Regions from separate parts of the Anoxybacillus sp. LAT27 genome, predicted to be linked through region 3. Evidence: riboswitches for the same ligand, from Rfam matches in the RefSeq annotation. Region 3 holds a riboswitch; each other region holds the start of a gene.
The links. A riboswitch is a leader RNA that binds a small molecule or an ion and turns the genes downstream of it on or off. The one in region 3 is predicted to bind thiamine pyrophosphate.
Positions count from the first base shown of each region.

Region 1: another riboswitch for thiamine pyrophosphate. It lies ahead of tenA (thiaminase II); the one in region 3 lies ahead of thiM (hydroxyethylthiazole kinase).
Region 2: another riboswitch for thiamine pyrophosphate. It lies ahead of thiC (phosphomethylpyrimidine synthase ThiC); the one in region 3 lies ahead of thiM (hydroxyethylthiazole kinase).

Region 1 is NZ_JAIWYK010000422.1:43,104-53,649, forward strand. It holds gene LD028_RS11120 (glycoside hydrolase family 13 protein) at 1-147, shown strand, start outside; gene LD028_RS11125 (PepSY domain-containing protein) at 275-787, shown strand; gene LD028_RS18025 (hypothetical protein) at 829-963, opposite strand; gene LD028_RS11130 (class I SAM-dependent rRNA methyltransferase) at 1,073-2,257, opposite strand; TPP riboswitch at 2,389-2,496, shown strand; gene tenA (thiaminase II) at 2,584-3,279, shown strand; gene LD028_RS11140 (ECF transporter S component) at 3,254-3,844, shown strand; gene LD028_RS11145 (ABC transporter ATP-binding protein) at 3,848-5,299, shown strand; gene LD028_RS11150 (energy-coupling factor transporter transmembrane component T family protein) at 5,296-6,090, shown strand; gene tenI (thiazole tautomerase TenI) at 6,093-6,707, shown strand; gene thiO (glycine oxidase ThiO) at 6,695-7,816, shown strand; gene thiS (sulfur carrier protein ThiS) at 7,800-8,003, shown strand; gene LD028_RS11170 (thiazole synthase) at 8,005-8,772, shown strand; gene LD028_RS11175 (MoeB/ThiF family adenylyltransferase) at 8,772-9,791, shown strand; gene thiD (bifunctional hydroxymethylpyrimidine kinase/phosphomethylpyrimidine kinase) at 9,796-10,546, shown strand, end outside.
Region 2 is NZ_JAIWYK010000068.1:38,456-49,001, forward strand. It holds gene LD028_RS06225 (methyl-accepting chemotaxis protein) at 1-680, opposite strand, end outside; gene LD028_RS06230 (GntP family permease) at 858-2,102, shown strand; partial or broken gene LD028_RS06235 (CapA family protein) at 2,213-2,422, shown strand; partial or broken gene LD028_RS06240 (CapA family protein) at 2,683-3,309, shown strand; gene LD028_RS06245 (zinc ribbon domain-containing protein) at 3,513-3,887, opposite strand; gene LD028_RS06250 (DUF975 family protein) at 4,053-4,715, shown strand; gene mqo (malate dehydrogenase (quinone)) at 4,967-6,457, shown strand; gene LD028_RS06260 (hypothetical protein) at 6,548-6,727, shown strand; gene thiC (phosphomethylpyrimidine synthase ThiC) at 6,792-8,495, opposite strand; TPP riboswitch at 8,603-8,717, opposite strand; partial or broken gene LD028_RS06270 (permease) at 8,807-8,953, shown strand; gene LD028_RS06275 (hypothetical protein) at 8,972-9,133, shown strand; gene LD028_RS06280 (HipA domain-containing protein) at 9,257-9,583, shown strand; partial or broken gene LD028_RS06285 (HIRAN domain-containing protein) at 9,588-10,344, shown strand.
Region 3 is NZ_JAIWYK010000076.1:22,359-32,904, reverse strand. It holds gene LD028_RS07915 (enoyl-CoA hydratase) at 1-741, opposite strand, end outside; gene thiE (thiamine phosphate synthase) at 784-1,437, opposite strand; gene thiM (hydroxyethylthiazole kinase) at 1,438-2,232, opposite strand; TPP riboswitch at 2,288-2,403, opposite strand; gene hcp (hydroxylamine reductase) at 2,567-3,856, shown strand; gene LD028_RS07895 (thermonuclease family protein) at 3,887-4,414, opposite strand; gene LD028_RS07890 (histidine phosphatase family protein) at 4,411-5,037, opposite strand; gene LD028_RS07885 (ABC transporter ATP-binding protein) at 5,087-5,788, opposite strand; gene LD028_RS07880 (ABC transporter permease) at 5,781-6,590, opposite strand; gene LD028_RS07875 (nitrous oxide reductase accessory protein NosL) at 6,587-7,033, opposite strand; gene LD028_RS07870 (right-handed parallel beta-helix repeat-containing protein) at 7,017-8,348, opposite strand; gene LD028_RS07865 (sensor domain-containing protein) at 8,447-10,363, opposite strand; gene LD028_RS07860 (heavy metal translocating P-type ATPase) at 10,482-10,546, opposite strand, start outside.

The sequences.
Region 1 (10,546 bases), on a different contig from region 3:
ACAGACCGAAAAACAATGTATCGTTACGATTCATTGAAATTAAATAGCGAGCAATTGGTGTTAGCAAACTACGATGTAAAACCGCATAAACATGCGACACGCTTTACATTGCGTCCGTATGAAGCGCGTGTATATTTGGTGAAATAATGAAAATCCCCTTTTCCGACATGGAAAAGGGGATTTTCACATTTTTTTCACGTACTTTTCAAACTTCTCGCAAATTCGTATTTTACATTTACATGTGTAAAACATAAGTGAAGTTGGAGGAAGACAGATGAAAAAAACGCGCAATTTGCATTTATGGATTGGACTCATTTGTTCGGTTTTTTTACTTTTGGAAGCGGTGACAGGATTGTTGTTGACTGAGCGTTGGTTAATGGGCATGGGTGGACATTCGCATGGTAGCCATGAACATGCGCATGGTGATGGAGGTGGACATGCGCAGTTAAATATGATCGATGCAGTAAAAAAAGCGAGTGAATCCGGTGCGTTTTCCATGGATGAAGTTGGTGTCGTGATGAATCATGGGATGTATATGGTACGGTTGAACGATAAAGACGGGACGTTAGTGACGATTGCGCCAGACGGTACAGTTGTGAAAAAAGAAGTCAATAAATTTGCCTCATTTGTGCGTGCTATTCATGTTGGCAAACTTGGTCTTTGGAACCGCCTTATCATCGATGCCGCTGCCATTTCAATTATTATTTTAACAGGGACGGGTATTTATTTATCCGCAAAAATTTTGCGGGCGCAAGCGAAAAAAAAACAACGAAAAGCGGTCGCATAAACGAAAAGCACTTCGCATGAACGATTTGTGCGAAGTGCTTTTTAACTAATTCGTTTCGTTGGTGTTTGTTGAATTTTCCCTGTCCCGTTGCATAGTGAGCATGTTTTATAAAGCGATAAACAAATTTTCATTTTCTTTTTTCCGAAGCATTTTGGACAAATTGTTTTTAATGCCATTGTCATCACCTCTTTAGAAAGCGTTTTCAATTATAGTATACCCTGTTTTTGTGTCATGTGTGCACAATCATTTTGTCCATTTTTAAACAGGTTGGCATGAGCCAACCTGTTACTTACGTGAATGTACTTCGTAAATGGCAAATTTCAAATAATTGCCTTCATCGGCGGCAAGTAGTTTTGGATGGTCGTATCCTGCACCGCTCCAATGAATTTGACGTAAAATTTTCTTCGCATCAAACGCTGCTTCTGTAACCATCGCTTGAAACATATCTGGATGCACATGATACGAACAACTTGCCGTCACGAAAAAGCCGCCGTCTTTCACTAACTTTAAGCCGTTTAAATTAATATCTTTGTAGCCGGCAAGCGCCTTTGGCACCGCATGAGCGGATTTTGCAAACGCTGGTGGGTCAATAATGACGACATCCCATTTTTTCCCCTGTTGTACGCATTCGCGTAAGTAGTCAAACGCGTTCGCAACGACGAAATCCACATTTGTAAATCCGTTTAACTCTGCGTTTCGCTTTGCTGTTTCAATCGCATGTTCAGAAATATCGACAGCGGTCACATGTTTTGCTCCGTATAAGCAGGCGTTTAACATAAATGAACCTGTATGCGTAAAACAATCGAGCACGGTTGATTCGCTTGTAATCAGCGGTTTGATGGCAGCACGATTTTGACGTTGATCGAAGAAAAATCCTGTTTTTTGTCCGTTTTCGATATCGACAATGTATTTCACGCCGTTTTCTTCAATTTGTACGTTCGTATCGCACGTGCCGTACCAAAATCCTTTTTCTTGTTTTAATCCTTCTAATTCGCGCACGTGAACGTCGTTGCGCAAATAAATCGCTTTCGGTTGAAAAACGTCAAGAAGCGCTTGTAAAATCCATTCTTTTCTTTTTTCCATGCCGAGCGATAAAATTTGCACAACGAGCACATCTTCGTACTTATCAACGATGAGCCCAGGTAAAAAATCAGCTTCTCCATAAACGGCGCGACATGAACGAACGCCCGGAATCATCCGTTCGCGATACGCCCATGCTTGACGAATACGGTTCATAAAAAATTGCGCGTTTAATTCGTCGTTTGGATTTTGCGTTAACACGCGCACGATCATTTGTGATTTTGGATTAATATATCCTTTCGCTAAAAAGTGACGTTGATGGTTATATACGTTGACGAAATCCCCCGGTTCAAAATCTCCTTCAATATAATCGACTTCGCTTTGAAACACCCACGGATGTCCAAGCTCGAGCCGTTTTTTTCTTTTTCGTTTTAAAAATACATTTGCCATACATCCCACTCCTGACTATATATTCGCTACTTTAGCATACAGGAAGAACACGATGCGCGCAAATGGTGGAGAAAAATATTTGACAATTCCATGAAATATGCTAATATTAGTGACAAAGTGAATGATGCAAATGATTCCACTAGGGGGGCCTTTAGATAGGCTGAGATCAAAGTGTGCCTTTGAGACCCTTAGAACCTGATCTGGATCATACCAGCGTAGGGAAGTGGAAACGGTGCGAAGTGTGTCTTTTATTAATTTCCATCGTTTACAACCACTTTCTTTGCGCAAAGAAAGTGGTTTTTTATTTTTCTTAAGGGGGAGAGGTTATGTTGTTTTCAGAGCAGTTGCGCAAAGCTGTCGATCCGATTTGGGAAGCGAGCTTTCATCATCCGTTCGTGAAGGAGCTCGGGGAAGGAACACTTGATTTACGTTGTTTTCGTTATTATGTATTACAAGATTCATATTATTTGACACACTTTGCAAAAGTGCAAGCGCTTGGCGGGGCGATGGCTGATGATTTACAAACGACCGCAAGCATGGCGCATCATGCGCAAAGTACGTATGAAGCTGAGCTTCGTTTACATGAAACGTTTATGAAAGAGCTCGGCATTACAGAAGAAGAAAAGGCGTCGTTTGTTCCTGCTCCAACTGCGTATGCGTACACGTCCCACATGTATCGCGCGTCGTTTGCAGGACGTTTTGGCGATGTATTAGCTGCCATTTTACCGTGCTATTGGTTGTATTACGAAATTGGTGAGCGGTTAAAACATTGTAAGCCGAATCATCCAATTTATGCACAATGGATTGAAGCGTACGGCTCTGACTGGTTCAAACAGCTTGTCGAACAACAAATTGCGCGTTTAAACGACATCGCAAAAACAGCTAGCGAAAAAGAGTTAGAGCGGATGAAGCAACACTTTGTGATCAGCAGTCAATATGAATATTTATTTTGGGACATGGCGTACAAATTAGAACGTTGGCCAATTGAAGAGGAGGATGTTTATGCAAACGAAAGGGCTTAAATTAACAGACGTATTAACGACCGTTGTGGTGGCGATTGTGTTTGGGATTGTGTATAAAGTGTGGGGACCGCTTTACTATGCGGTAAAACCGCTTGGACTTCATCTTGATCAACTCATTTATGGCATGTGGTTCATTGCGGCAACTGTTGCCTATTTATTAATTCGTAAACCAGGAGTGGCGCTACTTGCGGAAGTGGCTGCGGCATCAGGAGAGTTTTTAGCTGGTTCTGAATGGGGGCTTGAGGTGCTATTTTACGGCTTTGTGCAAGGGTTGCTCGCCGAGCTTGTTTTCGCTGCTTTCCGCTATAAACGTTTTGATGTGGCGGTTGTGTCGCTTGCAGCGGTTGGTTCAACGATCGCTTCATTAGTGCTTGATTTTTACAAAGGATATATCGACCAATTAGCATGGTGGAATTTAACGTTATTTATCGGTGCGCGTTTCATTGGAGCGATCATCATTGCTGGCGTATTTGCTTATTCGCTTGTGAAAGCGCTCGAAGCGACAGGTGTGACGCAATTGTTGCGTCCGACGACAAAAGAAGATTACGACTCGCTTGATAAATAGAAGGTGACATCATTGATCCATATCGAACAATTGCGCTTAAAATTCCCGGGGGCAGAAAAGCGGTTATTTACCGATGTATCGCTTTCGATTAAAAAAGGAGAAAAAGTGTTGCTTTTAGGCCCATCGGGATGCGGAAAATCCACGCTTTTGCAAGTGATGGCGGGCATTATTCCGCGCTCGATCGATGTGCCGATGAAAGCGAGTAAACTGCACATTCCAAATCGTGTAGGCTATGTGTTTCAAGATCCCGATGCCCAGTTTTGTATGCCGTATGTTGATGAAGAAATGGCTTTTGTTCTCGAAAATCTCGGTGTGCCACGTGCAGAGATGGAAGAAAAAATAGCGCACATGCTTCGCCTTGTGCGCCTTCGTCTTCCGCACGTTCATGTACCGATTCAAACATTATCTGGAGGAATGAAACAGCGGTTAGCGATTGCGTCAGTTTTAGCGCTTGAACCTGATGTGTTATGTTTAGACGAACCGACAGCACTTCTTGATGAAGAAGGAACAAAAGCGGTGTGGGAAACGTTAAAAGAAGTGGCGGAGGATCGAACCGTTGTCATTGTTGAACATAAAATTGATCACATTGTTAATTTTGTCGAGCGCATCATTTTATTTAACGAATATGGTGAGATCATCGCTGACGGCGGAACGAATGAAATTTTTTCAACGTATCGTTCGTTTATTACAGAACAAGGGATTTGGCATCCAGACGTGTGGGAAACGTATAAAAAGCCAAAAACAGCGCAACAACCGTATGCACATGGGGATGTTCTTTTACATGTACAGTCGCTTCGCGGCTTTCGACAAAAAGAAGAAAAAATAGCGGTCGACGAGTTAGTGATTCATGCGGGTGAATGGATTGCGGTTACAGGGGAAAACGGTGCAGGGAAAAGTACGTTGTTGCAAAGCTTAATGAAACTTATTCGAACAGAAGGCGATATGTATTGGCAAGGAGAGCTTGTCAAACATGAAGAATTGTTATATGACAACATTGCTTTTGTGTTCCAAAACCCCGAGTTTCAATTTGTTACAAATCGTGTAGATGATGAGTTAGCGTACTCTTTCCGTCTTGAAAAACGTCCAGAGCATGAAATAGCCAAGGAAGTGGAGCAACTGCTCGAACGGTTTCATTTAAGCGCGCAACGGCATTTACATCCATACCAATTGTCGATCGGGCAAAAGCGACGACTAAGTGTTGCTGCGTCGGTGACGGAGCAACATCGCCTATTGCTTCTTGATGAACCGACGTTCGGACAAGATGCAAAAAATACGTTTGCGCTGCTCGAATGGCTTGAAGCGTATCGACAACAAGGAAAGGCAATTGTCATGGTAACACACGATGAACGTATCGTGTCTGAATTCGCGACAAGACGATGGGTCATTGAAAGCGGAAAGATTGTCGCTGATGAAATGATTGCACCGCGAATGCTTGTACGAGGTGAAATAGGATGAGATGGGGCATTGACCATCGCGAAACATGGTTGCATCAAACGAATCCGACAGCGAAATTGCTTTTCTTTTTGCCGATGTTTGTTGTGATTGTTTTTGTCCATAATCCGAACGTACTCATCAACTGGACGATCGGATTTACCGCCTTATTTATGTTGTTTAGCGGTTATCGGATGAAGCATATGCTTTTATTTTTTGCTCCGTTTTTGTTCATTTTCATTTCTACGTCGTCGTCGATGATTTTGTTTGGAAAAGGGGAGACGACGTGGTTTCATTGGGGGCTGATTCATATTACCGAAGAAAGTTTTTACCGCGGCGTTCACCTCGGCTTTCGTACGCTTTTGTTTGCGATTTTCGGATTAATGTTTGCGCTCACGACAAAGCCGGTGCTTTTATTTTACTCGCTTATGCAACAAGCGAAAGTGAAACCGAAATATGCGTATAGTTTTTTAGCAGCTATTCGTTTATTGCCGATCATGTTAGAAGAATTTCAAACGGTTCATCAAGCGCTAAAGGTGCGACGGGCTGCCAAAGCGAAAGGGTTTCGTGGCAAACTTGAATTGGTGAAACGATATGCGATCCCGCTTTTATCACAAAGTATTCGCCGCGCTCAGCGCATTGCGGTGGCGATGGAAGCAAAAGGATTTACAAATGAACGAACACGGACGTTTTATTATGAAGTGACGATGGGGAAATATGACATTTATTTACTTATCGTCATATGCGTTATCGTTGCAGCTGGATATTACGTTGCGGACGTGTTCCCATACGTGGCGATAAAGGATGTGCGGTAAGTATGAAAGAGTTCCATCTCATCTCAACAGGCAATCAGTCGATGGATACGTTTGTTCATATTTCATCGCTCGTCCATTCATATGTTGATTACATTCATATTCGTGAAAAGCATCGCTCAGCGAAAGAAATTAGCATGATTGTGGAAAAACTGCTTCAAGCAGACGTTCCAGCACAAAAAATTATCGTCAATGATCGAGTGGACGTCGCAGTCGTTTATGGCGTTGGCGGCGTTCAGCTCGCTCATCATAGTTTGGCGCCTAAACGAATAAAAGAGAAGTTTCCATTTTTGCGTGTCGGCCGATCCGTTCATACGTTGGAAGAAGCAAAACAAGCGGAAGACGAAGGAGCGGACTACGTCGTTTTCGGACATATATACGAAACGAATTGTAAAGAAGGCTTGAAGCCGCGCGGGCTTTCATCGTTGCAGCAGTTGGCGAGTTACATATGCATTCCTGTCGTTGCTATTGGAGGCATTAAACCTTCTCATGTTCGTGATGTGTTCATGGCGGGGGCAAAAGGGATTGCGGTGATGTCTACTGTATTTGACGCGGATGATCCGCTGTATATGGTTCAACTATATCGGAAACAAATGGGGGCGAATACATGGACGTTTTAATTATTGGGGGAGGCATTATTGGCAGCAGCATCGCTTTTGAGTTAACGAAAAGAGGAGCGTCAGTTGTCGTTATTGAACGTGGTGCGCTCGCACAAGAAGCATCATCGGCCGCAGCCGGAATGCTCGGTGCGCACTCTGAGTTTGCGACAGATCATCCTCTCATTCCGCTTGCTTTAAAGAGTCAAGCGATATTTCCAGACGTCCTCGCTGAATTGTATGAGTTAACGCATATAGTCGTCCATTGGAATGAAACAGGAATGTTAAAACTGGCAACAACGATGGAAGAGTACGAAAAATTAACGGAACATTATGAATTTTGGAGGCGTATTCAATCAACACACGTCCGTTGGTTAACGGCTGATGAAGTGGCGCAAATTGAACCGCACGTACAAAATGAGTACGGTGCGATGTATACGATCGATCAACAAGTGGATGCTAAACAGCTTTCGCTTGCTTTCGCTCGGGCAGCGATGGCAAAAGGGACAAAGTTTTTACCGTATACGGAAGCGTACGATTTTATTGTTGAACAAGAACGTGTTGTAGGGGTAAAAACAACGAGTGGTTCGCTATATGCAAAGCGTATCATTATTGCGTGCGGGGCATGGACGCCAATGTTAGCTGAAAAGTTGCGGTTATCGCTACATATGTATCCGGTCAAAGGAGAATGTGTTTCGGTGATGACAGAAACCCCTCTTTTACAAGCTACTGTATTTGCGAAAAACGGCTGCTACATCGTGCCGAAAGCGAATAATCGACTTGTCATCGGAGCTAGTGCGATTGCACATTCATTTACGAAAAACGTTCAAACATGTAGCGTGCATCAATTGTTAACACGCGCAATGCAAATCGTTCCGGCTATCGCTCATTCCACATTTGAAAAAGCGTGGGCAGGCATTCGGCCGCAAACAGAAGATGGCATGCCTTATATCGGAGCGCATCCACAATATGAGAACGTGTTTATTGTAACAGGACATTATCGCAACGGCATTTTATTAAGTGCGATTACAGGTCGATGTGTGAGCGATATGCTTGAAGGAAAAGAAGTGCCATTTGATATGACACCGTTTTCGCCAACAAGAAAGGGGGAGGGGCATGCGTTGCATCATTAATGGTGAAATGATGGACTTGCCAGCTCACATTCGTACAGTTGCTCAATTGTTGCATCATTTTCATATTCATGAAAAAATCGCAATCGTTGAAATCAATATGGAGATTATTCCGAAAAAGAACTATGAACATAAACAGATTGCTGATGGTGATCGCATTGAAATTGTTCACTTTGTAGGGGGAGGATAATATGTTACAAATCGGTCCGTATACATTTCAATCTCGCTTATTGCTTGGTACAGGGAAATATCCAAATATCGACATTCAAAAAGAAGCGGTTGAAGCGTCGGGGGCAGAAATTTTAACGTTTGCGGTAAGACGGATGAACATTTTCGCACCCGATCAACCGAATTTTTTAGAAAAAATAGATGTAACGAAATATAAACTGCTACCGAATACGGCAGGAGCAAAAACAGCAGAGGAAGCGGTGCGTATCGCCCGTTTAGCGAAAGCTTCTGGGCTTTGTGATATGGTGAAAGTAGAAGTGATTGGGTGCGATCAAACGTTGTTGCCTGATCCTGTCGAGACGTTAAAAGCGACAGAAATGTTATTAGAAGAAGGATTTATCGTTTTGCCGTACACGTCAGATGATGTTGTGCTAGCGAAGCGACTGCAACAACTCGGTTGCCATGCGATCATGCCCGGCGCCTCACCGATCGGATCAGGACAAGGAATTATCAATCCATTAAACCTCCAATTCATTATTGAACAAGCAACTGTTCCGGTTATTATTGATGCGGGCATTGGCGGTCCAGCCGATGCGGCATTGGCAATGGAATTAGGGGCGGATGGAGTATTGCTAAATACAGCTGTTGCTTCTGCGAAAGATCCGGTAAAAATGGCGAAGGCGATGAAGCTTGCGATTGAGGCAGGGAGACTTGGATATGAAGCAGGGCGCATTCCAAAAAAGAAATATGCTACAGCGAGTAGCCCGAGCGAAGGGATGAGCATCGTCTAATGGATCGTTATTCACGCCAACAATTGTTTGCGCCAATCGGAGAAAGAGGGCAGCGATCCATTCGTGAAAAACATGTGCTCCTTATTGGTGCTGGGGCGCTTGGAGCGGCAAATGCAGAGACGCTTGTTCGTGCAGGTGTTGGAAAAATAACGATTGTTGACCGCGATTATGTTGAGTGGAGCAATTTACAGCGACAACAGTTATATACGGAAGAAGATGCGGTGAAACGATTGCCGAAAGCGATTGCGGCTTCTGTTCATTTACGAGCGATCAATAGCGATGTCGTTGTTGAACCGATTGTCGCGGATGCGGACGCCCGATTGATTGAACATATTGTTGGGCGTCATCGCCCCGATGTGATCATTGATAGTACTGATAATTTTGATGTACGTATGATCATCAACGACGTCTCTCAAAAGTATAGTGTGCCGTGGGTTTATGGGGCGTGTGTAGGTAGTTATGGATTAAGTTATGTGATTATCCCAAATGAAACGCCATGTTTACGTTGCTTGCTCGAAGATGTGCCACTTGGTGCTGCCACGTGTGATACAGCCGGAATCATTAGCCCTGTCGTTCATATGGTTGTTGCACATCAAACGGCTGAAGCATTAAAAATTTTAGTAGGTGATAAACGTATAAACCGCAAGCTCGTTTCGTTTGATGTATGGCACGGACAATATCGGATGATCGATGTGCACAAGTTAAAAAAAGACGATTGTTCGTCGTGTGGTAAAAAACGAATATATCCAGCTCTCCAATATGAAAATGAAACGAAATTTGCGGTATTGTGTGGGCGTGAGACGGTACAAATTCGCCCTGCGCAACGAGGGGAGCGTGAATGGGCAACACTTATTTCTTTTTTACAAAAACAAGGCATTCGCATTGAACAAAATGAATATTTACTTGCGTTTACCATTCATCCTTATCGTTTTGTCGTCTTTTCCGATGGGCGTGTATTCATTCATGGGACAAATGATATTCAGGAAGCGAAGAGACTATATTATCAATATTTGGGGTGAAAGAATGGTATATAAAGCATTGACGATTGCCGGTTCCGATAGTGGAGGCGGAGCAGGCATTCAAGCCGATTTGAAAACATTTCATCAATTACACGTGTTTGGCATGTCAGCCATCACAGCTGTAACGGCGCAAAATACGCTCGGTGTACAAGGAGTGTACCCCCTTCCAATCGAAGCGATCGAAAAACAAATCGACTCGATTGCAGTTGACTTGCCGCCAGATGCGGTGAAGACGGGGATGTTATTTAATGAAGAAATTATTGAGCTAGTTGCTCGTAAAATAAAACAGTATGGCTGGGTTCGTGTCGTTGTCGATCCGGTGATGATTGCAAAAGGTGGGGCTCCATTGTTAAAACAAGAAGCGGTAAAAGCGCTACAACGTCATATGTTGCCGCTTGCTTACGTATTAACACCGAACATTCCAGAAGCGGAAGTGTTGACAAATATGCGCATTGAAACATTGGAACAACGAAAAGAAGCTGCTAAAAAACTTCACGATATGGGTGTTCAATACGTTGTCATGAAAGGAGGACATGGAAAAGGGGATGAACTTGTCGACTTGTTATACGACGGAGAACAATTTTACGAATGGGCGAGTCAAAAGATCTATACGAAACATACGCACGGTACAGGATGTACGTTCGCTGCAGCCATAACTGCGCAACTTGCAAAAGGAAAAACGGCATACGAAGCTGTTGACATAGCCAAACGATTTATTCAAAAAGCGATTGAACAAACGCTTCAAATTGGCGGTG
Region 2 (10,546 bases), on a different contig from region 3:
GCTTTTTCCAATCTTATTTTTGTTTCTGCCAACAGATCGCTTGATTTTTTTGATGATGTTGTTACGATGTGATGGATGTTCACAGCTTGTTGGCGAATCGACGAAGCATTTTGTTCTCCCTCTTTCATTGTTCGCATCATTTGTTGAACAGCATGCTCAATCTCTTTTGATGTGGCGGACATTTGCTCAGCAAACGCAGCGGTCTCATCAACATTTCCAGACACATTTTTTGTGGCTAATGAAATATGTTCAAGTTGTTTACTTAAATGACGGATATCTTGATAGACGGTGGAAACGATTCCATCAAGTTCATGTGCTTCGTGTTGGATGCGCCAAATCATCGTGGTAAGCGTATCTAATACGACGTTAAAATTGGCGACGATGCGCCCGATTTCATCATTGCTTTTTAAAGTAAGTCGAGACGTTAAATCCCCACGTTGTACAATCGTTTCAAATTGTTTGTTCATCTCTTTCATCGCGCGAATTAACGTTACTTTTCCGACGAAAAAACTAGTTAGCCCAACGATGATGCCTGCTCCGACGCAAAGAAGTGTAAAGTATGTAGCGTATGACGGATGTTTGTATATTGTAAAAAAGCTAGCGACGATCGGAAAAGCGAGCCCCATCATAACACCTGTTCCGATAGAAATAAGTAAAAAACGTCCTGTTACACTGAACAATACATATGTCACCTCCGACAAAAAGACTATTACAAAAATACTATATGTATATACGGATGACAATACATCTGTATGTATTTTTAAAAATTTTTACACAGTTTTTATGTTATTTGTGATATATTTACAAAAAAATGACGTTACATCATGATATGTTTATAGATTGTATACTTGGAGGGGATCAAATTGAACACATTTGGAGCGATAGCTGCTTTTCTACTAGCTGTTGTATTTATTTTACGAAATGTGCCGGTGGGGTATGGAATGATGGGCGGAGCGTTTATTGGTGCTTTATTAGGGGGAGCTTCCATCGATGAGGCTGTTTGGCTAATGATGAATGGGGCAAAAGAGATGATCCCGTCTATTTTGCGCGTTTTAGCGGCTGGCGTGCTTGCTGGTGTATTGATACATTCTAGGGCAGCTATGGCAATTGCGGAAAAGCTTATGCAAGCATGCGGAGAAAAATATGCGCTATTTTCGCTATGTGTTGCAGCGATGATGTTAACAGCGTGTGGGGTGTTTGTTGACGTTGCCATTATGACGATTGCACCTGTTGCGCTTGCGATGGCACATCGACTTGACGTGTCGCGTTTTGCTATATTGCTTGCATTAATTGGTGGGGGGAAAGCCGGGAATATTATTTCTCCTAATCCGAATACGATTGCAGCTGCTGAGGCATTTCATGTCCCTCTTTCCTCTCTCATGATGGCAGGCATCGCACCGGCGGTGATTGGTCTTTTTGTCACGTACCAGCTTGCAAAACGGTGGCGGGGTGATGACAAACATATGCCAAAAATTGAAACGGTTGAAAAAGAAACACCTCCATGGCAAAAAGCGATCGTTGCTCCCGGTGTTGCGATGATTCTTTTATTGTCACGTCCGCTCTTTGGTGTGTCAATGGATCCGCTTATCGCTTTGCCGACTGGTGCAGTGATTGGTGTGATTGTTATGAATAAAACGAGGGAGTTGAACGTGTTTCTACGCGTAGGCATGGAAAAAATGAGCGGTGTTGTATTCATGCTTCTTGGTACTGGAACGCTAGCAGGTGTAATTGCGAACTCCGCTTTGCACCAAACGTTTATGTATACGCTCGAATCGCTACGGTTTCCGCCATATGTCATGGCATCGTTAGCTGGTGCATTATTGTCAGGCATTACTGCATCTACAACGGCGGGGACAGCTGTCGCAAGCCACGTGTTTGGAAAAGCGTTAGTTGAAGCGGGTGTCCCATCGCTTGCGGGAGCAGCTATGGTACATGCGGGGGCAACAGTGCTCGATCATTTACCGCACGGCAGTTTTTTTCATATCACCGCAGCGAGTGTACATATGTCAACGAAAGAGCGCCTTACATTGCTTCCGTACGAAACGCTCATAGGCATAGCCATTGCTACAACATCTACAATCATTTTTTATCTATTTTTATAAAACTATGTTCTAAATCATCAACAAATAAAATAAAAAAAGGGTTTTTCCTCCATGTGTAGAAAAAATTTATATACACAAAGGGGAGTGAGGAAAAAGTGAGAAAGATATGGATGTGTTTATGGATTTTTCTGTTTTTATTTGCCCATCCTGCTTGGGCGCAAGGAGAAACGAGCATTACATTAAGCGTTGCCGGGGACGTCACGCTCGGTCGCGATGATAACTATGGCTATACGTATTCATTTGATCATGAAGCGAAAAAAAATGGTCTTGCTTTTTTTACGAAATACATTGAGCCGATTTTTAAGCAAGATGATTTTACAAAGAACAATCGGAGAAAGCCCAAGCAGGGCGTAGCCCGTCTTCAGACATGGGATGAACCGATTGCTTTGACGCAGTCAAAGATGGTATACTACTCTTATAGAGAAGAAAAATCCAACGTCTTGAATCGGGCGTACAGGGCGGAAAGCACCACCAAGGTGTTTGCCCATGAAAGTCTTGCGGAGCAAGGGCGAGTTCTGCACGCAGGTGTACGAGAAACCCTTTTGTACGCAAGAACCCCGCGACTTTAGTCGTCGGGAGATTCAGAACGGTTAATTTGGAAACAACATTAACAAACGCCACGCAAAAAGCGGAGAAGAAGTTTCGGTTTCGAGGTGATCCGTCGTATGTCAATATTTTAACGCGCGCAAGTATTGAAGGAGTGAATCTTGCGAATAATCATACGTTCGACTATGGACAAAAAGGATATGCGGATACAATTGCAACGCTAAAGCGAGCGAATATCGGCTATTTTGGGAACGGTATACCTTTAATGAAAACAGTTAAAGGAGTAAAAATCGGCACGCTCGGTTATAAAGGATGGAGTGACACCAAAGCAGTACGAAAGCAAATTGTCACCGACATTCGCGCACTACGAAAGCAAGGGGCACAAATTATTCTCGTTCATTTTCATTGGGGTGAAGAGCGAAGCTATATACCAAATCGCACGCAAACATCGTTAGGAAGATTTACGATCGATAGTGGGGCAGATCTTGTCGTTGGTCATCATCCGCACGTCATTCAAGGCATTGAACAATATAAAGGAAAAATGATTGTTTATAGCTTAGGCAACTTTATGTTCGGAGGCAATAAAAATCCGAGCGATAAAGATACGTTCGTTTATCAGCAAAAATTAACAAACCAACATGGCTCGTATATGAAAAATAAAGTATAATGGAAATAAAAGGAGTTGATTTTATGTACATCGGGGACATTGTATTTCAACTCGTGATGCTCGGCACGTTGCTTGGGGTTTTTGCTGTATTCTGGTGCTGTGTGGTTGACAAGGTCTATAAAGGGAAAAAGAGGGTAAAAAAGTTCGGCAGGCGCCGAACTTTTTATTCATTACTTATTCTCGCGTATCACTTGGATTTATAATGCTTTTCCGCAAGATGGACAAAAGCGGAAGTTTGCTTGTACGTTCGTTCCACAGTGTGGACAAAACTTTTCTCCTTCGATATGACCGAAACGAGTATTGAGCGGATCTTTTTCCTCGTCTTCTTCTACAATATCGACGATCGACATCCGTTCTTTCCCTGTAGCGTTTTTATAATGATACACAGCTTGAAAAATACCGATACCAATGATAACGAATCCGAAAAAAGGAAAGATTTGTGACCCTGGAATGGGAGAATCTTTCGTAATAGAAAAAGTCATAAACGTCCAAAACATACCGAATAAAATGGTGGCGATACTGCCGATAAATCCTTGCATGGACGGTCCACGGCCAGGTTTGATGCTTTTCATTTGCTTTTCCTCCCTTATAATGGATACACCCATTATATACAAAACATAGAAAATATTCATCTCATTTACTAAAAGATCAATAGCATTTTTCAAATAAGTATGTTAGAGTAAAAAGCGCATAGACTATATGTGTAAGTGCGATCACGTAAAAGGAGGTTTTATCATATGACATTATCATTGTTAAGGCGTGAAGCAAGGGAAGCGTTGAAAGGAAAATGGGGCAGTGCCGTGCTTCTTATGCTTGTTTATGCGTTCGTGACCATCGTTTTCCCTATGGTAGTTGAGGTTGTATTAAGTGGAGGATGGGACGTATGGATTGAACAAGAAAACGTGCCAACATCTGTTTCGATCGTCAGTCTGCTTCTTTCACTTGCGCTCATTCCGTTTAGTGTTGTTGTGTATTGGGTATTTTTAGATGTGTATCGTCATGAACCTGTCCGAATCTCTCCAATGTTTACAGTATATCAAGATGGGAAGTTATCATTAAAACTCATTGGCACGTCTGTTTTATTTGGTATTTTTGTGTTTTTGTGGAGTTTGCTACTTATTATCCCTGGAATTATTAAATCGTTATCTTATTCACAAACATTCTTTTTATTAAAAGATCATCCCGAATACGGTGCACTTCAAGCGATTAGCGAAAGTAAAAAACGAATGAAAGGATATAAAGGAAAACTATTTTTGTTATATTTGAGCTTCATCGGCTGGGGGCTACTCTCGATTATAACGTTCGGGATCGGACTTTTATGGCTCATTCCGTACGTCTACACATCGCTTGCAGCGTTTTACGATCAATTTATTCGTACACAAGAAGCGCTGGCTGAGTAAAACGAACAAGGGATAACCTCGTTCGTTTTTTTTTGAATTGAACTAGAAAAATATCAAATCATTTTGTAAAATCATTAAAAAAAGAATATTGTTTCTTTTTATCGAACATATGTAAGTGCATTTGTAATCATTTAATTATATTAACATGTTTGTAATCATGTAGAATAATAGTGACATACTATAATTTAAATGTGTTATAATAAATGCGGAGAGGTTTTTGATCGAATCGATGGGATTTAGGGGGTCCAATGATGAAAACAGATGTCATTTTAATTGGTGCGGGGATTATGAGTGCGACATTAGGGACATTGTTGAAAGAGTTAGCGCCAGAGTGGGAAATTACGGTGTTTGAAAGACTTGATCAACCAGCAGATGAAAGTTCGAACGAATGGAACAATGCCGGAACCGGACATGCGGCACTTTGTGAACTAAACTACACAGTGGAAAAAGCGGACGGATCAGTTGATATAAGCAAAGCGATTAAAATTAACGAACAATTTCAGGAGTCGCTACAATTTTGGTCTTATCTCGTTCAAAATAAGCACATTCGCAACCCGAAGGACTTTGTTATGCCAATCCCACATATGAGTTTTGTGCAGGGAGAAGAAAACGTCGCGTTTTTAAGAAAGCGCTTTGAGCAGATGGCTAATCATCCGTTATTTAAAGGGATGGAGTTTTCTGACGATCCGCAAAAATTGAAAGAGTGGATTCCGCTGATGATGGAAGACCGCATCGTCACAGAACCGATTGCTGCCACGCGCATGGAGTCAGGGACAGATGTGAACTTTGGAGCTTTAACGCGCATGTTATTTGAACATTTAGAACATAAGCATGTCAATTTATATTATAAACATCATGTTGAAGATATGAAACGGACAAGCGACAATTTATGGGAAGTAAAGGTGCGCAATTTAGCGACTGGGGAAGTTGACGTTCATACAGCGAAGTTCGTCTTTATCGGGGCAGGTGGCGGAAGCCTACATTTGCTACAAAAGTCAGGTATCCCTGAAGGAAAAGGAATCGGTGGATTCCCGGTAAGCGGACTATTTATGGTGTGCAACAATCCGGATATCATTACTCAACATCATGCGAAAGTGTACGGCAAAGCGAAAGTTGGTGCACCGCCGATGTCTGTCCCACATTTAGATACGAGATTCATAGGCAATGAGAAAATGTTATTATTTGGACCGTTCGCTGGGTTTTCACCAAAGTTTTTAAAGAACGGGTCGATATTCGACTTAATTACGTCTGTCAAACCGCACAACGTGTTGACGATGCTTGCAGCAGGGGCGAAAAACATGGCGCTTACAAAATATTTAATTGAACAAGTCATGTTATCAAAAGAACAACGCATGGAAGAATTGCGCGAATTTATCCCGAATGCGAAAAGCGAAGATTGGGATGTTATTATCGCTGGTCAGCGCGTGCAAGTCATTAAAGATACAGAAGCAGGTGGCAAAGGAACGCTTCAATTCGGTACGGAAGTTGTTGCCGCCCATGACGGCTCCGTTGCTGCTTTACTCGGTGCATCACCAGGCGCTTCAACGGCTGTTCATGTCATGCTTGAAGTCATTGAAAAATGCTTCCCAAATGAAATGAAACAATGGGAAGCGAAAATTAAAGAGATGATCCCATCATATGGCGTATCGCTAATGAAAAACGAAGCGCTTTTACGCGATGTCCAAACGCTCGCTGCTGAAACGCTTGGCCTAAAAGAAAATATGCCACTTCAAATTGCATAAACATAAAAGGCGGAAGTCGGTGGACTTCTGTCTTTTTTTGTAGTGATCGTGCATGCATTTGTTATAATGAGGAAAAAGGGGGATGAGTGAATGATTTACCTTTGCTTTGTGGTTTTACCGATTATCGCAGGTTTATGGTTTTTTAATTTGGCATTGCTGTTGAAGAAATTGCACCAAGGCCGTGATATTCATAACGAAACATTGTTAGGTACAGTGTTAACAGCGATTTTTGTTTTTTTCTTTATGTACGTATGGATTGGGGTGTCATGAACGGAGCATGTGCACGACTTGTTTTAGATTAACATTATCATACTAAACGAGCACAAGTTGAGCGCTAGCGCTCAACTTGCACGGCATTTGTATATAATGATTTTCCTTGTTCAATGAACTGTTTTGCCTTTTCTTTCATACCTTCGTCTTGCAAAGTTTTTTGAAGTTGATGTGAAATGTTCATGGAACAAAATTTTGGACCGCACATAGAGCAAAAATGGGCGAGCTTTGCTCCTTCGGCTGGCAATGTTTCATCATGATACTCACGTGCGCGTTCAGGGTCTAAAGATAAGTTGAATTGATCGTTCCAACGAAATTCAAATCGAGCTTTTGATAAAGCGTCATCTCGTTTTTGTGCACCAGGATGCCCTTTTGCTAAATCAGCCGCATGGGCGGCGATTTTATAGGCAATAACACCTTCGCGTACATCTTCTTTGTTCGGAAGTCCAAGATGTTCCTTTGGTGTGACATAACAAAGCATAGCCGTACCGTAAGCACCGATTAGCGCTGCTCCAATGGCTGATGTAATATGGTCGTATCCTGGCGCAATGTCAGTAGTGATTGGACCTAATGTGTAAAAAGGTGCTCCATGACAAATTTCAATTTGCTTATCAACGTTTTCTTTAATTTTATGCATCGGAATATGTCCTGGACCTTCAATCATCACTTGAACATCATGTTCCCATGCAATGTTTGTCAATTCACCAAGTGTTTGTAGTTCGGCAAATTGCGCTTCGTCGTTCGCATCTGCGATCGATCCAGGACGCAATCCGTCTCCGAGGGAAATGGCAATATCGTAAGTTTTTAAAATTTCACAAATTTCTTCAAAGTGAGTGTATAAAAAGTTCTCCTCATGATGCGCTAAACACCATTGCGCCATGATGGAACCTCCGCGTGAGACGATACCTGTCGTTCGATTAATTGTTAATGGAATGTAACGAAGTAGCACCCCAGCGTGAATAGTAAAATAATCGACACCTTGCTCTGCTTGTTCAATGAGCGTTTCTTTATAAATGTCCCATGATAAACGTTCCACAACACCGTTCACTTTTTCTAGTGCTTGATAAATAGGCACAGTACCTACGGGAACAGGTGAGTTTCGAATAATGTACTCTCTTGTTTCATGTATATATTTTCCTGTTGATAAGTCCATGATCGTATCTGCACCCCAACGAATGGCCCAAAGCATCTTTTCAACTTCTTCCTCCATCGAGGATGTCACAGCTGAATTCCCGATATTTGCGTTAATTTTAACGTGGAATTTATTCCCTATAATCATCGGTTCACTTTCAGGATGGTTAATGTTAGCTGGGATAATTGCCCGTCCTGCCGCCACTTCTTGACGAACAAACTCTGGATCCATTTGCTCACGTATCGCAACAAATTCCATTTCAGGTGTAATGATCCCTCGTTTTGCGTAATGCATTTGGGTGACCGTTTTTCCTTTTTTCGAACGAAGAGGTCTTCGTTCGAAAGGCAATTTCGTTTTAGGTGTTTGACCATTGTATTCTTCTACATCACCACGTTCTGCTATCCATTTTTCCCTTAATTTTGGTAGTCCTTTATGAATGTTCGGGTTAAAAAGTGGGTCTGTATACGGTCCACTTGTGTCATATACTCGAATCGGTTCATTTTCTCGTATGGATGTTTCTGTCTTTGTTGGTGTTAGTTGAATTTCACGCATTGGAACACGAATATCTTCACGTGTTCCTTGTACATACACTTTTTTACTTGCAGGGAAATGCATCTGTGAAAATAAATTGTTCATCGACATTCTCTCCTTTTTTGTTTTTGTCGGAGTCATGCCAACACGTAAAAAAAATCAGGTTCCGTAATGAGAACCTGATTTTGTCCGCAAATAGCACAAGCAAACAACACTTGCACCATCTACTTCCCTACGCTGGCATCACCCAGATCAGGTTCGAAGGGTCAAAGAACTTTTGCGCGTTCTTCTCTCAGTCCAAGCTATTGGACTCCCCTAGTAGATGAAAAATTATGAACTTTAAGAACAATCTATCACATAATAAAAATATTGTAAAGTATATTTATTCATCGGGGCTGGCATCGGCGTATTCATTCATGGCGCTTATGATTAGCTCTGCGGGCGCAAGTTTACCAGAGATTACACTACTGCATAGCATTTTTCATAAGAAACTCGTTTGGGCGTTCATCGCCTCGGTCATCTCGATGGCGACTTTGTCAGGATTTTTGTTTTACATCATATAAAACATGGAGGAGATTCGTATGTTTAAAAAATTGTTTGAGAAAAAAGAAAAAGGTTGTTGCGATGTGCAAATTATTGAGGTTAAAGATGACGAGAAAAAGGAAGATTGTTGCGAGGGGAAAGAGGACTGCTGCAAAGAGCAAGAAGATTGTTGCGAAGACGACAAACAAACATGTTGCTAGCACCAGAGCACCAGGGGGCCCTGGTGTTTTTTGCATGGGCAGGATTTTTGGTGAGGATGACGAAGTAAAGGAGAAAATTATGTTTTTATTTAGAAGATAAGTGGTCAAAAAGGGATGGGGTTTGTGAATATACTAGACGTTAGCCATTGGGAAAAAGATGATAAAAGGCAAGCATCTGGAACAAGACAAAAGTTTTGGTTAGTTAGTCCACATAACGAAAAACGATATTTGTTTAAAATTCCGAAAGAAAATACAGGAGAAGCGTGGGCAGAAGTTGTTGCCTCAAAGTTAGGGGAGTTGATAGGGATAAATACAATGAAGGCACATTTAGCAATTTATAATGGTTTAACAGGTTGTTTACTGGAAAATTTCGTTGTTGCTAATGCAGAGTTTTACGAAGGCGGTGATTTATTCTTTACGATTGCGGAAGATTTTGATCTGCGGAGGTGAAAACATGATTCGACCTTTTGTGCTTTGGCTTATTTGGCAAAATGAACGTACTCGTCAGCGATATCATGTAGGCAATTTAGTGCATCATGAAGGAAAATACATGTTTTATTATGAGAAGCATGCAAAGAGAAGAGGAGTTATCGAAGCATTAAAAAACGGATATCATCTACATTTAGCTTTCCCAGATGTAAATAAAGTTTATGTATCCGAGCGTTTGTTTGGTCCTTTTGAAAGACGTCTTCCTGAATCGTCGTCGTCCGGATTTTCAAGAAATTCTAGGGGCACACGGCTTATCCGATGATTATACAAATATGGATTTATTGCGTGCTACTGGTGGAAGACTGGCGACGGACACGTATGAGTTTGTACCACCCATTTATGTATACGGCAATGAGTTTGACTTTGATTTTTACATTGCTGGATGGAGATATTATGAAGGGGAACGAGTACTTGATCGGTTGCAAGTAGGGGACGATGTGATATTTCAACTAGAATCGACAAATGAACAAGATCCGAAAGCGGTTGTCGTATTGACGAAACAAGGGGAAAAATTAGGATATATCCCTGCTTTTTATAGTGAATTTATGTTTTGGCTTATTGAAGAAAGTAGTGGGGCATATAAAGCTAACATTCAATTTATTTACCCGAAGGCCAATCCACAGTTAAAAGTAAACATTTGTGTGCGTGGAACGCTGACAACGACAATGAAACAGCTTCAGCTAGACATGGTACACGATATGGAGTTGACAATAACAGTGTAGTAGATAAAAATCACACAAAGCGTTCAGAGGATGGAACAGGCAGCCATCGCCCTCGGTGGAGATGCGGGAGTGCCAACCCGCCTGAAGTTTTGTGAATGGAGTCGATCCATAGCGGGAGGGGCTATGGGTTTTTGTTTTACCACTATGCAATAGGCGAGCTCGTTGCGTTACAAGGATGGTGTGTTGACATGTCGTGTTTTTG
Region 3 (10,546 bases):
TGTTTTGCGCATTTCCGCTTGATACGCTGTCTCCATTTGCAACGTGTTCAACAACTGTTGTTCGCTTAAACGAGCATATAACTGCTTCGTCGCAATCATCGCACGAATCGGTTTTGCTAGCCATTCATTCACTTTGTGCTGAATCGCTTGTTCATCACCGATTTCATCAACGAGTCCCACTTCATATGCCTCTTGTGCACTCATTATTTTTCCTTCCCATATGATTTGTTTTGATTTGACATCTCCAATTTTTCGATTTAAAAAGAAATGTCCCCCACCATCTGGAACTAAACCAATGCCAATGAAATTCATTGCAACGCGCGCTTGTTCATTTGCGATTACATGATCGCAAGCAAGGGCTAAACTAAATCCTAATCCTGCAGCGGCACCATGTATGTAGCTAATCGTTAGTTTCGGCAATTGATGCAATGTCATCGCTATTTGTTTAATCGTTTCCATCACTTCAATGAATGAATGTTCATTCGTTGATTGCAACATCGTCTTAATGTCGCCCCCTGCGCTAAATCCTTTGCCGCGACCACGAATGATGACGATATCCGCTTCACTTGCTTCAACTTCTTTTAACGCTTGTAACAACTCTGTTAACATTTGTTCATGTAAAGCATTTAGCGCATTCGGACGATTCAATTCAATGGTTGCGACGCGATTTTCGTATGATAGTACGATATGTTCCATCTTCTCCATCCCCTCTTTCGTTTGTTCGCTATTTTCTTTCGACATATATGAATAAAATCCTGCACAGAACAAAGGAAAAAGACGACATCACCTGTCGCCTTTTTGTTTTGCACGTATGACAATCTCATATAGTCGTTTTGTTTGTTCGTAAATATGTTCAGCACGGCAAATGGCCGAAATGACAGCAATTCCGTCTGCACCCGCTTCGATCACTTGTTTGGCTGTTTGTTCTGTAATTCCACCGATCGCAACGAGTGGAACACGTTTTTCATGGGCACGAATATGTTCAATCATTGTCAGTCCACATGCTTGCTTTGCATCCTCTTTTGAAACAGTTGGGAAAATCGGGCCTAATCCAACATAATCGGCGCAAGCAGCAAGCGCTTTTTTTACTTCATTTAAGTTGTGAACAGATACGCCTAAATATTTATCTCCTATGCGATCGCGAACGCGTTCAGCTACTTCGTCTTCTTGACCGACATGAACGCCATCTGCCTGTAAAGCGAGGGCCAAATCGACATCGTCATTCACGATAAAAGGAATATTATACATTCGGCATCGTTCAAGTAATTTCTCGGCTAAGCGGTATTTTTCAATTCCCGTAAGCGCCCCCTTTCCTTTTTCGCGAAACTGAAACATTGTAATACCGCCTTTAATTGCTTCATCAAGCACAGCGAGCGGATCTTTCGTACAATCGATACTTCCCATAACGAAATACAACGATAGCTTCTGCCTCATCATTTATTCCCCTTGAATACGCGCGTATTGATCAACTTCTTCTGCACTCGTTTCATGTAAAGCATTTAAAAAAGAAAGTTGAAAAGAACCAGGTGCTTTTGCTTGTTTGGTTGCTTTTTCAGCCGCCACACCGTAATAAGCGAGGGCAGCAACTGATGACATCATCATATCGTCTCCTATACCTGCAAATGCACCTAATACCGAACTTAACAAACAACCTGTCCCTGTTACTTTCGTCAACATCGCATCACCATTTGAGACGATTACAATACGTTCTCCATCGGTTACTATATCGTCTTTTCCTGTTATAACGACTACACAACGAAACATGAGTGCTGCTTTTTTCGCTACATCCACGAGGTCACTTTGAACGTCCCCTGCATCGACTCCTTTTGTACGTACTTGTTCACCCGCAATGCTCGCAATTTCCGATGCGTTCCCACGTAAAATCGAAATGTTTACTTCACGTAATATACGTCTGGCTGTTTCGGTGCGGTACGCTGTCGCACCAGCTCCAACAGGATCGAAAATGACAGGAATGTTTGCCTCATTTGCTGCTTTTCCGGCAATTAACATCGCCTCTACGTCTGTTTCGTTTAGCGTGCCAATGTTTAACACTAAAGCACGAGCTAACCGAACCATATCCGCTACTTCTTCTTTTGCATACGCCATAACAGGAGATGCGCCTACAGCAAGCAAACCATTCGCAACAAAATTGGTCACCACGACATTTGTCATATTATGTACGAGTGGTGACTCCTTTCTAACACGCATTAACCATTGTCCTACATTCATCATTCATTCCCCCTTAAAAAATAAAAACTAGTCGGACAGAATCGACTAGTTTGCATATCGAAAACATAGCCTACTTCCCTCCGCTGGTACAAACCAGATCAGGTTCAAAGGGTTGGAAAACTGATTGCGCGTTTTCCTCTCAGCCATCGCCATCCGGCACCCCTAGTAGTTTGATTGATTCAATTTTCTTTCATTTTAATACATTCTTTCTCTTGATTCAATATGGATTATTGTCAAATTTCGTTCATATTTTTGTATGAAAGTGTGATATGTATCACTTACGACGTACATATTTTCTCCTATTGTTAAAGTGTCAATAAGAAAAGGAGGGGTCATAATGTTTTGTCATCAATGTGAACAAACACCAACAGGGGGATGTACTGTTGTTGGAGTTTGCGGGAAAGATGAAACAATTGCAAGTTTGCAAGATACGATCGTATTTGCATTAAAAGGAATTGCAGCATATCGCACGCATGCCCATCAACTTGGGTATACCGATCCGTTCGTTGATACAACGACACATGAAGCGTTATATATGACGTTAACAAACTCTAACTTTAACGTACAAGAACATATAGACATGGCGATGAAAGTCGGGAGAGCAGCCATTCGCGTAATGGAACTACTCGATCGAGCACATACAGAACGACTTGGCATTCCTCAACCTGTTCGTGTAACGCAAAATAGAATTGAAGGAAAATGTATTCTCGTTACAGGACATAACTTATTTGCCCTTGAACAACTATTAAAACAAACAGAAGGAAAAGGAATTAACATTTACACACATTCCGAAATGCTCCCAGCACATGGTTATCCACAATTAAAAAAATATAAACATCTGAAAGGAAATGTCGGAAAAGCATGGTACGATCAACGTCGCCTATTTGAAAAATTCCCTGGTGCTATTTTAGCGACAACAAACTGTGTCATGCCGATAAAAGGTTCATATGCTGATCGCATGTTTTCATACGATGTAGCCGGATTAGAACATGTGCAAAAAATCGAAAATGATGATTTCACGCCGTTAATTGAGAAAGCGCTACAACTTCCAGAAGCAAACATTGAATCGGATGAAACGTTAGTGACTGGTTTCCATCACGAAACTGTAATTCAAATTGCACCAGAAATTATTCAAGCTGTAAAAGAAGGAAAAATTGAACGCTTTTTCGTTATCGCAGGTTGCGACGCTCCTGGAAAAGGCGGTGAATATTATCGCACGTTAGCTACATCGTTACCGAAAAACACTGTCATTTTAACGACATCCTGTGGGAAATTCCGCTTTAACGATGTCGACTACGGGGTTGTTCCTGGCACGAACATTCCACGATATATTGATTTAGGGCAATGCAACAACTCGATTTCGACTGTCAAAATTGCAATGGCGCTTGCGGAAGCATTCGGCTGTGAAGTCAATGAGTTACCGGTCAGCATCGTTCTTTCATGGTTTGAACAAAAAGCAGTTGCAATCTTACTCGGATTGTTTAGTTTAGGCATTCAAGACATTCGAATTGGACCGAAAGCACCGCACTTTATTTCTGAAGGCGTGCTACACGTATTGCAAGACATGTTCGGTCTCAAGCTCATCGGTAATGTAGAAGAAGATATGCAAGCGATGCTCGCACATTAAAAGGGCTGTTTCATCCAGCCCTTTTCACATTTACGAAGCTTTATTTAACCATACACTCATATTAAATCCTTCTTCTGTCACGTATCCATCGACACTCCATATTCGTTTTTTTGCTTTTTTCGCTTTTTCTTGTGCTTTATACAATTTTTTTGCATATTTTGTGTCCGGTTCAAATACGTAAGCAACACGCGCAAACCCTTCTTGTACAATTTTTTCTTGGTATAAAGTTCCATCTTCTAACCATATGTACGCAAGCAATCGACCATAACGATCGTACGGTTGTTCTTTTGCGCTTAGTTCAACTGTCACTTTTTTGTGAAGCAAAACGTCTTTAGCGAATTGTTTTGCCTCTTCGCCATACGCCTGTTTTTCGCGATACGTTTCGGGGGTATCGATATTTAGTAGACGAACCGTTACAATTTCGCCATCTTTTTTTATTTTTACTGTATCCCCATCAACAACATATTCTACTGTCGTAACAAATGTTTTCTCTTTATTTTGCGATGTACAACCGACAATAAAGACAATTGCCGTAAAAAACATAGCCCATTTTCTCATAAATGTGTCAGCTCACTTTTAAGATGTGAAATGTCCGACTCGCATTCCACGTCCCACTTTTCCCCGTCAAACGATACGATCGTCACACTCGTACCGTATACACGGCTATTTTTCCACAACTCCGCAAGCGTTTGTTGTTTCCAATATACAAGAAGCGTGCGAATCACCATGCCATGTGTAACGATAAGAATATGACCTTCTGAATGATTTTCAGCTATATGTTGGATCGTAGCAATAGCTCGACGTTGAACATCAAAAAACGTCTCGCCAATAATCGGCTTGTATGCATCTGGGTTATGATAAAAATGATAATGATTTTGCTCGTCGGATTGCGCAATTTCTGCAATTGTTTTCCCTTCCCAATCACCTAAGTGAATTTCACGTAGCCGTTCATCAAAATATATTGGCACATGACGTTGCCCTAAAACAATTTGTGCTGTTTCTTTTGTTCGATCGCTCGGACTACAATACGCAGCAGTAAATGGGACTGTACGAAACCGATCGTGTAAAAGTGCTGCCTGTTTTTTTCCCTTTTCAGTTAAAGGCGAGTCTTTCCATCCTTGCATGCGCTGTTGTGCATTCCACTCTGTTTCAGCATGACGAATGACGTATAATTTTAACACTTTACCTCCCCCTTCGAATGAAAAAAGCAAGCAATATTTGCTTACTTTTTCAGTATGACATATGTTGTGAAATTTGTGCAAAAAATATAGACTCTAACGATTTTCCATCTTGACAAAGCGCGGAAACCGAATCGTATATAAGCATTTGTCCTTGATGAATAAATACGACAGTATCTGCAATTTCCTCAACTATTGACAGCATATGTGTCGAAAAAATAATAGCTTTTCCCTTTTCCTTTTCCAAACGAATAAGTCGTTTAAATTCCCATACCCAATACGGATCTAAACCGTTTGTTGGTTCATCTAAAATAAGCAATGGGGCATCCGCTAAGAGCGCTTGCGCAAAAGCGAGCCGCTGTTGCATGCCTTTTGAATACATCCTTACTTGCTTATGTTGATCATTCGTCAGTCCGACAACATCTAAACATTGTTTCACCCGCTCGTCTGTTGCTCCTTGCCATTGTCCAAATAAAGATAACACTTCATAACCTGTTAAAAGCGGGGGAAATTGAAGATGATCCGGCATAAACGAAAACCATTGCTTGTCGTTGTTTTGAATTGGTTGTTCGTTTACATATATGTCTCCTTTCGTTGGTGGGAGCTGTCCGATTAGCATTTTAATAATCGTGCTTTTTCCTGCACCGTTACCGCCGCATAACGCTAAACATTGTCCTTCTTGAGCAGAAAAAGAAATGTTTTCTACTTTATTTTGTTCGTTATATATTTTCGTCAATTGTCTCACTTCAAGCATAACGTTTCCCTCGTTTCATCCATACGTTTACTAAAAACAACGGCACAATGATCCATATGCATGCGATTGCAATAAATGTAAGCTGGCCACTTGCACTCTCTGCCCATTTTGACCATTCATATAATTGCGGACCAAATAGTGCGCTACTTTTCAGAGCAGCCACGGTCCAAACACGCACGAGTTCAACCGGATTCAATATGATAGATAAAGCAAATAAAAAAATGGTCCATTGCTTTGGAACAATTGATAACAAAAATAATACGATAAATTCATAAAATAAAACGAAAAACCCCCAAATAAATAAACTAATACCGAGAGCTTGTAAACGATTAGAGGAAACAAGTCCAACGAATAAAGCAATCGCTAAAAAAATACTTGTTAATACAATGGTGAATACAAATGAAAGGAAAACAAACGTCGACCACGTCCCTCCTGTTGCAAAAAGAGCGATACTTGCACTTCCATACCCGAGCGCAACAACTGTCCATAGTGATAGGCAGCTCCCCACATATAAACCAAGCGTTAAAGAGTGAGTGGAAACCGGATATGTTAATATAAGCGATAATCGGCCGTCTTCCTTTTCCCCCGCAATAAACAAACTACCTGCTAATAAAGCAACGAGTGGGACAAGCAAAAGGGACAAATTTAATAAAGCCGCGGTCGAACGTGTAAATACTCCTGATGCCTCGTGTCCGCTACTTGCGATCACAGTTGATGATAAAACGGCAAACAAAACGGCAAAAGTGATAAGCCATTTGCTACGAATCATCATCATCCATTGGTACTTTATCGCTGTATTCATTGTTCAAATCCCCACCGATGTTTTTTTAATTGCTCATACGTCCATAACTCTCCATTTCCTTCTTGTTCCATGTATACTTTGGCATGTTTTTTGTTTGCAAATGAAACGACCCCATAATTCATCGGCGTCCAATAATTTGGATTGTATACAAAAACAGCGTGCTCAAGCTCAATCCACTCCCCGTTTGTTACATCGCGAACGTATTTCTTTGCAATGTCCTCGTTGCTTTTATTCATCCACTCGATCATGCACCCAATATCATCAAACTTATGCACCGTTCCATCTTTTAAAATTATTTCTGTAGCATATGGTTCTGCTGTTATACTCATATTACAAACTACACATACATCAATATCTGGATTAATTTCTTCAGGCTCGTACGTTTTCGCTCCACTACATGCGACGAGAAAACATACAAAGAAAAGGCTAGCAATTTTTTTCATGTGTCATTCTCCTTCCATATCCAATCATAAGCAAGCTGCTTACAAATAAAATGCTTCCAAACAGCAACAGTTTCCACGATCTTTCGGTTGTTTCGTTTTTATTGCGATCGACTTGTATAAGTGGGAAGCGGTCTTCCCCTTGCGCCTGTGCTTGCGTAAAAAATGACTCCGTTGTATCAAGAAGTGATAACGCCGGACTTTGAAAATAAAATTGCACACTTGGCCATTTCCGCAGCAGTCGACTATACATAGAACGAATGCGATGTGGGGTATCACCGACTCCATCATCGTTGAAATCATAGAACTGATAGGTGTCCCAATAATTTCCTTTACTTCCATCATCAAATGCAATGGGTGCTCCTTGGATAAGTGCATCTTCCATATTTCCTAAAAATTCATTTTTCACAACAATGATATCGGGATTTTCATATAAGCTGTGCAATGCACGATAGTTACCGATAAATTCATTGTCTTTTACATGACAATGACGTGCGTTTTGTAACGATAAAGCTGTGCTATTATACAGAAATGTATTGTTGTGCATCACTACATGTTCGCTATCGTAAATGAGCGCCCCGTATCCACGATAATCTAATTGTCTCTCAATCGTATTATGTTCAATCGTAAACTGCTTGGACATCATCATCATCATTCCATTAATATTTTCTGCGAGCACATTTTCTTTTGCCATCCCGCCTTCAGCATACATGAAATGAATGGCATAGCGTGCATTCGTTACTTCGTTTTTTTCGATCATTGTATGTTTAGCCCAATCTAAATAAATGCCATCTTGCACACGTGAAATATGATTTTCGCGCACAACAACCCCGCTTGTCTTCAATAGGTGAATACCGTTTCCTCGTTGAGCGAAATGAATATCTCGTCCACGAATGACATTGTTTAAAAGGTTGATATTTGTTCCTTTTTCTACATAAACACCGTAATGTACATGTTCTATACGTACGTGTTTTAACGTAACATGTGAACTTTTTTGAATGAGCACACCAGCTCCTTTTCCATATGCGCTGTTGCGAATCGTTAATCCTTCGACATGAACGCGAGGAGCACGAATTGTCACAACATATTCGCTTCCTTCCCCATCAACTACCGCTCCGGGTTCAGCAATGAGATGAATCGGCTTGCGAATCATAATCGGACCTTTGTATATCCCTTTTTTCACGATTAACACGTCGCCATCATGTGCTTCATCAATAGCTTGTTGCAGCTGTTTATGTACGTCGATCTTTTCTCCATATACCGTTTTTGTAAACAAAAGTGTAACGATCGTTATGAGCAAAAAAAATAAGCTACGCATGTCCACTCCGTCCTCATGTTTGTCATTTATATATCCACATTAATGTAAATTTGTGAAGAAAAAAGAAAATATATGTGAACAAAACGTGAAAAGAGACGCTAATGTAGCGCCTCTTTCGATTGATTATGTTGTTCAAGCCATTGAAGTAACTTTTCTGCTTCTAACGATTGACTAAAGTAAAACCCTTGGGCAAAATCGCAATCCATCTTCTGTAATAAAGAGACTTGATCGTCGCGTTCTACCCCTTCAGCGAGCACCTGTAAATCTAAACTTTTAGCGAGATGAATAATTGTATCGACGATCGTTGCATCTTTCGAATTGTCGGTAATATCACGAATAAACGAGCGATCGATTTTTAATAATGAAACAGGCAAATTGCGAATATAAGCAAGCGATGAAAAGCCGGTACCAAAATCGTCAATCGCAACTTGAATGCCGATCTGTTTTAACTCTGTTAAAATATGTTTTCCTGTTTCGATGTTTTCCATTAATCCGCTTTCCGTTATTTCTAAAATTAAATAGTTAGGTGGAAACTGTGTTTCTTGCAAAATATTTTTCACATGCGTCACAAATTCTTTTCGATTGAGTAAAAATGGTGATAAGTTTACTGCGAGCTTTAATGTCGGAAAATGAGTTTTCCATTGTTTTACTTGTTGGCACGCTTCTTTTAACACCCATGTTGTAATTTCAAAAATGAAGCCGTTTTTCTCAGCAATTGGGATAAACTCTAATGGCGAGATCACTCCGAGCGTCGGGTGTGTCCAACGCATGAGCGCCTCGACCCCCATAATTGATTTATTATCTAACGACACTTTCGGTTGATAACATAAATAAAACTGATTGTTCAATAACGCAAGCGGTAACTCTTGTTCAATCATTCTTTTTCGATTTTGCTGCGGATGATAAAAGTGATATCCTTTCCCTCGTTCCTTTGCATAGCAAAGCGCTTGATCAGCTTGTTTCAGTAATGTATCTAAATCTGTACCATCTTGTGGAAAGAACGTCACCCCAATAGAAAGACCTGATTGGATGACATGCTCTTTATATCGAAATGGCTCCACAAACGATTGAAGCAAATGGTTCATGCGCGCAACCATCGTCTCTTTGTTCACATCATGTAACACAATGACAAACTCATCGCCACCGATGCGAGCAAAAAAGTCTTCTTGTTGCAAATGTTGCTGAATGCGACGAACCGCCTCTTGTAAAAAAAAGTCCCCTGCTTGATATGAAAAACGATCGTTAATCCACTTAATTTTGTCAAAATCAATGTAGCATAATGCAAATGGACGCATTTTTTGAATCATGTGTTGCACATACGTTTCAAAATAAAAGCGGTTTGGAATATTAGTTAGCGAATCGAAATGTTTTAATTTGATCAGTTCTTCCTCACAACATTTCCATTTTGTAATATCTTTTGCCACAACAATCACGTGTTCTATCTCATTTTTTTCATTTAGTAACGGCTGAGCATGCATATCAATCCATATGAAATGCCCTTTGTGTGTTCGCCAACGACATTCAACAGTTGTTTCTTTCTCTTTTGTCGCGTAAATCGTATGTAATTTTTCCATTAAAAGCGGGATGTCATCATGATGAACGAAAGAAAACAACTCATGGTTACACACTTCTTCTGCGCATTTTAGCACGTGTTGAGCGCTTGGTGAAACGTATGTAATTTCACCTTCTGATGATAAAATAAATGTAAATTCAGACGCCATTGAAGCCATAGAAGAAGTGAGACGCATATCAATAAACGGTGCGTCACGATACGTCACAACGATGGCTTGTAGCATACCTGTTTTGTTACATAGAGCGGTGGCTTGAACATATATATTCTTACGCTCATCTTCCTTCAAAATATCATACGAAACGATGCGACCATGTTGTGCATCATGAATCAACTTTTTTAACAGCTCTCGATTCACACGAAGATGATAAAAATGGCGAAAAAAATGTTCATCCGCTCCTAAAATTTTTCCGTTCGGGTCCATAACAGCGATTGCTTGCATCATTTTATTCAACCTCTTTGTTGTTAAAGTTCTATCTTCATTTTCACTAAAAACGGTGAAAAAATCAACAACGTTTCTAATATTTCTGAATAATGTCCTTTTTTTAGAAAAGCGCACAACTTTAAATCGTGCGCTTTTCCCATAAAATGAATAAGCTCAGTATGCTAACAAAAATCGTTGCCCCCA